2 regions of the Arthrobacter sp. NicSoilC5 genome follow, and region 2 is predicted to be linked to the other one. Evidence: riboswitches for the same ligand, from Rfam matches in the RefSeq annotation. Region 2 holds a riboswitch; the other holds the start of a gene.

Region 1 (4,769 bases), 940 kb from region 2:
CTTCCGTCCCCCAGTTCCGGATCCCGGTTGGGCACGCTTTCCGTCACGTACAGGAGCTTCATTGCAAGAGTGTACTGGATCACATCGTCGCCGGAGGGTTGCTTTAGGCAACCTTGAGGGAAGCCGAAAAAGGGCGACGGCGGGAGATCCCGCCGTCGCCCTTTCACCTGGGGGCGTGGCCTGCTACTGCCAGGCGCGCACGTAGTCCACCATCATCTGGGACGGCGCGCCGTAGGCCGGGTTCGTGGAGGAGGCGCCGACATTCAGCACGATGTACTGCGGGGCATTTCCGTCGTCGGTGGGGTAGGACTTGACCTTGACGCCGTCGAAGTACACGTCCGAGGAGTTTGCCATCCGGTGCAGGCCAAAGGTGTGGTACTCGTTGGCCCAGTTGCCGCCCACGCCGCCCTGGTTGTGGGAGCCGGAACCGGAGTGGTAGTTCACGGTCATCTTGGCCTGCAGGACCTCGGCGATGTCATTCTCGCCGGTGGCCGGCCACGACTGTCCGGTGGTCCAGAAGGCAGGCCAGTTGTAGAGGCCGTTGGCGTTGCCCGGGAACTTGATCCTGGCCTCGACGTAGCCGGTGGTGAACTGGAAGCCGGTCCCCGCCCCGCCCTTCGGGTTGGTGGATACCAGTCCGCCGGAGGTGGATGAGCTGAGCCCCAGGGCCAGGTTCCCGTTGGCCACGGAGACGTTCGCCGGGCTGGTGGAGACCTTGTTCATGGTTCCGCAACCGGGGGAGAACCAGCAGCCGGACCACTTCGCGGTGTCCAGTCCGGCCCCGTTGAACTCGTCGGCGAAGGTCATGGTCCAGTTCCCCGGGACCCCGGCGGGCGCAGGCGTCCCGGTGCTGGCCAGCTGTGCCGCCGCCGGCGCCACAGCGATGGGTGCTTCGGAGGGAGGGGCAGGGGCAGCGGGTGCCGGTACTGCTGCGGGGGCAGGTGCCGGTGCCTCTGCCGGCGAAGGAGCGGCGGCAGGAGCGGCCTCGACTGCCGGGACTGGCGTTGGAGCGGGGACCGGAATGTCCGGAGTTTGGGTGGGTGCGGCGCTGCCGGCATCCTCTGCACTCGCCACCCGCGCCACGTCAGCGGTTCCGTCACCGTGGGTCAGGCCCAGGCCAAGGGAACCTGCTCCGAGGAGTGCTGCGGCAAGACCGGCGGCAAGGGGCCAGCGGCGGCGCGCCCGGGCCGGAGCACCGGACTTGAAGGCCGGGGATGTCCGGGCGGGATCTGTCTCATTTTGATAACGGTGCGCTCGTTTGGCGCTGCCTTTGCGGGGTGCGGGCATGGGGATGCTACCTCTCGTCGCCTGCGGAGTTAGCTGTCGGGTTCGAATGAGGGCATGCGGCCGCGTGCTGCGGCTTCACCCCAAGGGCAGGCGCGTTGCCGTGCCCGGGACGCTTGGGTCCCCCGCCTCTGCCTGGAATCTGGTGATAATCACGGACGCGGCAGAGTTGGGCGGCATCCGGGACTGGAGCCGGCTGGGGGCGGCCCCCGGACGACCGTACACGAAAAGGGTCTGCGAATCACAATTAGGTAACGGACCTCACTGCGTTGGCGTGGCGCTCCCCTGTCGGCAAAGTGCATTGGTATGGGCGCCAGTGACGGCAGGGTTTTCCACATGGCTGAACCTGCGGCTGCTGCCCACCTCCACCGGGGCTAGCCTTGGGTCAAGCGCGAATCGCCTATCGGGTCCAAATGCACTAAGATATTGAAGTCTGTGCTGCGTCCTGCCTCCGTTCCGGCGGCAAGGCATTGCACGGAATCGCAAATGAACCTCCTGTTACGGAAATGCCGTAACCGCTTAGCCCAAAGGAGGTGGGTTCACATATGCGTCCTTACGAATTGATGGTAATCATCGACCCCGAGGTCGAAGAGCGTACCGTTGAGCCGTCGCTTCAGAAGTTCCTGAACGTCATCACCAACGATGGTGGAACCATCGAAAAGGTTGACATCTGGGGCCGTCGCCGTCTGGCTTACGACATCAAGAAGAAGTCCGAAGGTATCTACGCCGTGGTGAACTTCACCGCCAAGCCGGAGACCGCCAAGGAACTTGACCGCCAGCTGTCTCTTAACGAGACCATCATGCGCACCAAGATCACCCGCCCCGAAGAGCAGAAGGTTGTTGCTGAGTAATTCAGCACCGTCTTCATTCTTTACCCCGCAGGAAACGCACTCTTCACCCAGGATCGAACAAGGAGGCAGTAGATGGCAGGCGAGACCACCATTACGGTCATCGGTAACCTCACCAATGACCCGGAATTGCGGTTCACACCGTCAGGTTCGGCAGTAGCGAACTTCACCATCGCTTCCACCCCCCGCACCTTTGATCGCCAGTCCAACGAGTGGAAGGACGGGGAAACCCTGTTCCTCCGCGCTGCCGTATGGCGTGAAGCAGCCGAGAACGTCGCCGAATCCCTGACCAAGGGCATGCGCGTCATCGTGACCGGCCGCCTGAAGAGCCGTTCCTACGAAACAAAAGAAGGCGAAAAGCGCACCGTTATCGAGCTTGAGGTCGACGAAATCGGCCCCAGCCTGCGCTACGCCAATGCCAAGGTCAACCGCACCCAGCGCTCCGGCGGACAGGGTGGCGGCGGCTTCGGCGGCCGCAACAGCGGCGGTGGCTTCGGAGGAGGCAACTCTGGTGGAAATCAGGGCGGCAACTCCGGTGGAGGTTGGGGCGGCGGCAACCAGCAGGCTGCACAGGACGATCCCTGGGCTACGCCCGGTGTCTCCAACGCAGGCGGCTGGGGCAACGGCCCCGATTCCGAACCTCCCTTCTAAAACCCAAATAACGGCCCGGCGCCGGGACTGCCCGGGTGCGCCACGCACCCAAGGCACTGCCGCCGTCGGACCACCACCATCCCGTGGATCAATATCCACGGGCTCCCTAGAATAGGAGCTCCACGATGGCTAAGGCTGAACTCCGTAAGCCCAAACCAAAGTCCAACCCCTTGAAGGCCGCTGACATCACTGTCATCGACTACAAGGACGTAGCATTGCTGCGCAAGTTCATCTCCGACCGCGGAAAGATCCGCGCCCGTCGCGTCACTGGCGTCACGGTGCAGGAACAGCGCAAGATCGCCCAGGCAATCAAGAACGCCCGCGAAGTTGCTCTGCTGCCTTACTCCGGCGCTGGCCGCGGCTAAGGAAGGGATTAACTAACATGGCAAAGCTCATTCTGACCCACGAAGTCACCGGTCTCGGTGCTGCCGGCGATGTTGTCGAGGTCAAGGACGGTTACGCACGTAACTACCTGCTGCCCCGCAACTTCGCCCTGACCTGGTCGAAGGGTGGCGAGAAGCAGGTTGAGTCCATCAAGGCTGCCCGCGCCGCCCGCGAGCACGCTTCCCTGGAAGATGCTCAGAAGCAGGCCGCTGCACTGTCCGCCAAGCCGGTCAAGCTGGTCGTCAAGGCCGGCGAGTCCGGCCGTCTGTTCGGCACCGTCAAGCAGGGCGACGTCGCCGACGCTGTTGAGGCCGCTGGCCTTGGCAAGATCGACAAGCGCAAGGTTGAACTGCCCGCACACATCAAGTCGGTCGGTTCCTACCAGGCCAACGTCCGCCTCCACGCTGACGTTGCCGCTGTGATCGAACTGGACGTGGTGGCAGGAAAGTAATTTCCCCACTCCACGTCACGACCCCCGTCGCCGGACTCCGGCGGCGGGGGTCTTTCGTTTGTGCGGTGGTAGCCTGCTCCGGTGAACCCGAACCCCCGCCCCCGCCCCTTCCACCAAGTGGATGTTTTCGCCGGACTGGCCTACCGTGGCAACCCGCTCGCCGTCGTGCTTGATGCCCAAGGCCTGGACGCGGCGACCATGCAGCATTTCGCCAACTGGACCAACCTCTCGGAAACCACCTTCCTGTTGCCTCCCCGGGATCCCCGCGCCGATTACCGGGTCAGGATTTTCACCGGGAGCGAGGAGTTCCCGTTTGCGGGCCACCCGACTCTGGGCTCTGCCCATACCTGGCTGGAAAGCGGAGGGGTGCCGAAGTCCGACGGCTGCGTGGTGCAGGAATGCGCGGCGGGGCTTGTCCGGATCAAGCGCGACGGCGGGAGGCTGGCTTTCGCCGCGCCGCCCCTGACGCGATCCGGCCCCGTGGAGGAGCCCGTCCGCCGGCAGCTGGCAGCGGCGCTGCGGGTGGCCCCCGGCGACATCGTCGACGCGTGCTGGCTGGTGAACGGGCCGGAATGGATCGGTGTCCTGCTGCAGTCCGCCGGGCAGGTGCTGGCCCTGGAACCGGACCACGCAGCCATGGGCGACCTGAAGATCGGCGTCATAGGGCCGCATGCTCCCGGCACCGGCGCCGACTTTGAGGTGCGCACGTTCCTGCCCGGTGACGCGATGGCGGAGGACCCCGTCACCGGCAGCTTCAATGCCGGTGCAGCCCAATGGCTGATGGGAACCGGCAGGGCGCCGGAGCAGTACGTGGCTTCGCAGGGGACCGTGCTGGGCCGGGCCGGGCGCATCCATGTGAGCGCTGAGGGCGGGGACATCTGGGTGGGCGGCGAATCGACCACGTGCATCCAGGGAACCGTCCTGCTCTGATCAGGGTCCCGCAGAACCTCCGGGAATACTCCGCCACCTGCGGCAGTTCAACGGTATAGATGCAAACGCATGTATGATGATTTGAACGAGCACCAGGAGAATGCCATGGAAACCCGCCGCATCACAGTCCTCTCCGCAGGACTTGGCGTCCCCTCATCGAGCCGGCTGCTGGCCGACCAGCTTTCAGCGGCTGCTGCGAGGCAGCTTGAGGCAGGCGGCTA
Region 2 (4,769 bases):
CCAGCATTCAGAACGAGAGTGCGCATGCACTTACCTCTTCACGGCCGCACCCGTCAGGGGCACGAGGGCCGGCTGCCCTCGGCATGTCCGGGCTATGGATCGACATCACAAGAGTAAACAAAGAAATGCAGAATCAGGTAATCGCCGTCCCGGAGCCGAACCGGGCCCGAAGACGGGAAGGGCAAGGGCTCCACTGGAGAAGCCCATTAAGACGCAAGGGACCCCCGCCTGATGGCGGGGGTCCCTTGCCCAATTCGCGGCCGGCGCTGGATCAGGCAGCCACTGGAATTATTAGTTGACGCGGATGAAGACGGGGCCGGAACCCACGTTCGCGCTGAAGACCACGGTCTGGTTTCCGTTGTAGCCACCGTGGACGGCCATGCCGTTGCCGGCGTACACAGCGATGTGGGCCATGCCCGAGCCGCCGTTGGCGTAGTAGATAAGGTCGCCCGGCTGCGCTTCGGCTGCACTCACGGTGCGGCCCAGGGACAGGTAACCGGCCGGCCAGTCGTGGAAGTGGATGCCCACGGCGGCCAGGGAGTTGGTCACCAGCATGGTGCAGTCCTGCATGACACCGAGCTGTGCGTAGGCTGCGGACAGGATGGCAGCACCCTTGCCGCTGGCCGAAGCCTGGGCTGCAGGGGCGGCCGGAGCGGCAGCCGTGGCAACCTTGGCGGTGACCTTGGGAGCAGCCGGCTGGGCGGCAGGTGCAGCTTCCTGTACCTGAACCTCGGGCTCAGGCTCGGCGACGGGAGCCGGCGTGGTGGTAACGGCAGGCTTCTCGTAGCTGATGGCAATGGTGGAAGCCGCGGAGATCGGGGCGTCGACGACGGATTCAACTTCCATCTGGGACGCGGGAGCGGAATCGCGCTTGACGTTGGTGTCGGCGGCGTTGGCCGCAATGCCGCTGGTCAGGACCAGGCCGGAAGCAGCAGCGATGACAGCAGCCTGGCGGCCCATGCCACCGGCGTTGTCGCTGACAGCTTTGGCAATGACAGAGATCGAGTTGGTTTTGGTGACCTCGGCGCGGTGCCGTGCGGTAGCACGAGTCGTCATCAGTTCTCTCTTTCGTTTTTCCTTCGAACCGCGTGTAGGCAGGCAAAGGGAAGCTGGATGCGCCGGCATCTTGGGGGTACGCCGGCGCATCCCGAACGGGGATGTGGTTTCTAGCGAAAAAGCTTTGGGCAAAGAAATAGCCCTTGGAGCGTGAAGCCCAAGAACTACTTGTTGAGGTGGTAGTACGACGAGGTACCGGTGGCTGCAGGCGAGTGGAGCAGCGTGCCCTGGGAAGGGTTGAGTGCGCTGACCATCATGCCGTTGCCGACGTAGATGCCCACGTGCGCGCCGCCGTTCTGGACCACAAGATCGCCCGGCTGCGGGGTGGAGGTGGGGGTCATGATGTTCCACGCGTTGGTGCGGGGGATGCTGATGCCGGCCTGGGCGTAGACCCACTGGACGAACCCGGAGCAGTCCCAGCCGGTGACGGGGCTGGTGCCGCCCCAGACGTAGGAGTGGCCAATGCCGGTGTAGGCGATTGCTGCAATACCGGAGGTTGCGGCGGAGACAGTCTCGGCAGCCTTGGCGGCAGGGGCAGCATCCTGGCCTGCGGTGGCAGCGGCGTCGCGCACGGCCGGTGCGGTGGACTGGGGACGCACCGCTTCCACCTTTGGAGCTGCGGTGGTCTTGACGGCGGGACGCTCGAAGGAAACCGTGGCCGTGGGGGCGGCGGTGACGGCGAGGGCCGTTTGGGCCGAACCGGACTCGGTGGATGCGGAGACACCGGCGGTGGTGTCAGCTGCGGTGGCGGGCAGGCCCATGCTCAGGATAAGGCCCGATGCGGCTGCCACAACGGCAGCCTGGCGGCCTACGGTCCCGGCATTTGCACTGACGGCCTTGGACACGGCGTCCAGGGGGTTGGTGCGAACCGTTTGCGCACGGTGGCGCGCAGAATGATGGCGTGAAGACACGAAGGTAGCCTCTCCCAATGCCTGCGAGGTGAGCTGTCGGATTCGGATGGGAGTCACCCGGCCACTCTGCTTCCTGGGAAGCTCATGACTTAACCCCAAGGCCTTCAGGAAATGAAGGCCAAAATTGGTTCCCCCGCCCCTGCCAGACGATGAAATGCGAACGGACCTTGAGCGGTGGCAGAGTTAGGCAATCCACTCAAGAGCGTCAACTTCGGAAAAGTTGACGCGAGTTAGACGGTACAGCAGTTTTGTTTCAATGTCACATTCAGGTCACGGCAGGTCACTGCGATCTGAGAGTGCACACTCATTCGGTTACAGCCAGCCCATGGGATCGACCACTTCGCCGTTGACCTGGACCTCAAAGTGCAGGTGGCAGCCGGTGGAGGCGCCCGTGGTGCCGCTGAGCGCCACGACCTCGCCGCGGGAGACGGTCTGTCCGACCTTGACGTTGAACGACGACAGGTGGTTGTAGGTGGTCTCCAGCCCATTGCCGTGATCGATGACCACCCGGTTCCCACCGCCGTACTGGTGCCAGCCTGCGAAGGTCACGGTGCCGGTTGCGGCCGCCAGGACGGACGTTCCGCACTGCGCCACGAAGTCCTGGCCGCGGTGGAAGTCTCCGGAGCCGCCGGTGATGGGGCTCACCCGGTAGCCAAAGGGCGACGCGGTGGTGAGGGATGCCAGCGGTGCGGCCAGGGTGCCGGCCGAGGCGGCCCGCGTGACGGAGCCGGCGGACTGGGCGCTCAGGAGCTGCTTCAGCTTCCCGTCGGGGTCGGCCTGGGTCACCACTGCCGAGCGGCTGAAGTCGATCTGGGCGCCGATATCAGCGGAAATCTGGGGCTGCGGACTGACGGCGGAAGCTGCCAGTGGCGCGTTGCCGGCGGCATCGGTGGCCATGACGGGGCTGGTGGCGGGCACCGTGACCGTCAGCACCAGACCGGTGGCGGCCAGGGCGATTCCGGCTTTCTGGCCGATGCCGCTGGCGGCGGCAAACTCCGTCACCTGCCGGAACGGACCCCGGCGGCGGCGCGCGTCACGATGCAGATCGCGGGGGCGCTCCGCTGCGACATCTTCGACAACCCGCGGTGCCGAAGGGGGGCCTGCCGCGCGGCGGCGGCCCCGGGAGGTCTGCATGGTCAAGAAGGGTTCCTCTCTGGAAAAGCCTGCGGAGTTAGCTGTCGGATTCGGGTCAGAGAGATCAAAGACCCGGCCCGTCATGGGCAAGCTTCTGCACAGGGGTATTCCCGGAAGAATCCTTCACTGGAGAGGCTTGCTGCTGACGGACTTCACCCCAAGGCAGTCCCCCGCTGCCAATTGTGGTTCCCCCGCCTCTGCCAGTAACGACTCATGCACCCGATCCGCTGGCAGAGCTCGGCTCCGGATCGGGTAACGCTTAAGTATCAACGATTGGTTCCACTATAGGGCCTTAAGACCCTAGGTAACAATTCCGTTATCTTTGCGTGGAAGCGCTTCGCTGGGGTATGAGGCGCGGCTCAGGGCTGGGTGACGGCGACAAAAACATGCGCGGCAACCTCGGGCGGCAGCTCCAGTGCCCCTTCGATTCCGGACACCCGCACGGAGATGTAATCTCCCACGCGTTCCAGCGCAACGGCGGCGCCGGGCCGGATCCCGCCTTCGTCCAGCTGCGCCAGCAGTTCGGGCTCCACCTGGATGGGTTCGGCCAGCCGGCTGATGGTCACGGCAGAGGCGGGGCCGTAGCCCTTCATGGCCTCCACCAGGCTGATGACCGCGTCGGCGAAGCCGGTGGCCGGCTGTCCGCCCAGGGCGGCGAGGCCGGGGATCGGGTTGCCGTAGGGCGATTCGGTGGGGTGGTCCAGCATCTCGTAGATGCGCCGCTCAACGCGCTCGCTCATGACGTGTTCCCAGCGGCAGGCTTCGTCGTGCACGTAGGCCCAGTCCAAACCGATGACGTCAGCCAGCAGGCGTTCGGCCAGCCGGTGCTTGCGCATGACCTCGGTGGCCCGCTTGCGGCCCGTGTCCGTAAGTTCCAGGTGCCTGTCGCCGGAGACGACGACGAGTCCGTCGCGTTCCATCCTGCCGATGGTCTGGGACACCGTGGGGCCGGAGTGGCGCAGACGCTCGGCGATACGGGCCCGAAGGGCAACGATGTTTTCTTCCTCAAGCTCCAGGATGGTCCTGAGGTACATCTCCGTAGTGTCGATCAGATCCGTCATCCAGCTCAGCTCCTCGAGCGCAGTACCTTGCGTTGTCCCACCGTACCGCTCTGTTCCCGCGAGGTAGTCCGGGGGCTAGCTTAGCCTATTTTGACTTTGTCCGAATAGCTGCCCCCTGCGCAGCCACCCTGGACGGGACCGTCTCATTGTCTGGACTTTGCCCCCTCCGGCTCCCGCACCCACTGCCCTTCAGGCAGAATGGAACAGGCCTGCCGCGCAGCCACCGCGCACTGCCGGCCACCCCTTACCCGCCCGTCCGGACCAAAGTTTTCGTCCCCGCCGAATTGGAGCACCTGTGAGCGACACCAGCATCACGATCCCCGCCGACCTCCTGCCCAAGGACGGGCGGTTCGGCGCCGGCCCGTCAAAGGTCCGCCAGGAACAGATTGATGCCCTGGCAGCAGCGTCCAAGACCATCCTCGGCACCTCGCACCGGCAGGCGCCGGTCAAGAACCTGGTCGGATCCGTCCGCGACGGCCTGAGCCAGTTCTTCCGTGCCCCGGAGGGGTATGAGGTGGTCCTCGGCGTTGGCGGCTCCACGGCGTTCTGGGACATCGCAAGCTTTGGCCTGGTGGAGAAGAAGGCCCAGCACCTCTCCTTCGGTGAA

Evidence for each region. A riboswitch is a leader RNA that binds a small molecule or an ion and turns the genes downstream of it on or off. The one in region 2 is predicted to bind cyclic di-AMP.
Region 1: it holds a riboswitch for cyclic di-AMP, as region 2 does, so the genes downstream of both, LDO22_RS13695 (glycoside hydrolase family 16 protein) here and LDO22_RS18055 (M23 family metallopeptidase) in region 2, are expected to answer to the same signal.

What each region holds. Positions count from the first base shown of each region.
Region 1 covers NZ_AP024660.1:2,913,483-2,918,251, reverse strand. Annotated here, with positions in the region: gene LDO22_RS13700 (glycosyltransferase family 4 protein) at 1-62, opposite strand, end outside; gene LDO22_RS13695 (glycoside hydrolase family 16 protein) at 184-1,287, opposite strand; cyclic di-AMP (ydaO/yuaA leader) riboswitch at 1,294-1,442, opposite strand; gene rpsF (30S ribosomal protein S6) at 1,830-2,135, shown strand; gene LDO22_RS13685 (single-stranded DNA-binding protein) at 2,208-2,783, shown strand; gene rpsR (30S ribosomal protein S18) at 2,909-3,148, shown strand; gene rplI (50S ribosomal protein L9) at 3,166-3,618, shown strand; gene LDO22_RS13670 (PhzF family phenazine biosynthesis protein) at 3,700-4,548, shown strand; gene LDO22_RS13665 (FMN reductase) at 4,654-4,769, shown strand, end outside.
Region 2 covers NZ_AP024660.1:3,856,500-3,861,268, reverse strand. Annotated here, with positions in the region: gene LDO22_RS18070 (HNH endonuclease) at 1-26, opposite strand, end outside; gene LDO22_RS18065 (NlpC/P60 family protein) at 292-1,056, opposite strand; gene LDO22_RS18060 (C40 family peptidase) at 1,221-1,901, opposite strand; cyclic di-AMP (ydaO/yuaA leader) riboswitch at 1,972-2,167, opposite strand; gene LDO22_RS18055 (M23 family metallopeptidase) at 2,280-3,101, opposite strand; cyclic di-AMP (ydaO/yuaA leader) riboswitch at 3,112-3,354, opposite strand; gene LDO22_RS18050 (metal-dependent transcriptional regulator) at 3,461-4,162, opposite strand; gene serC (phosphoserine transaminase) at 4,458-4,769, shown strand, end outside.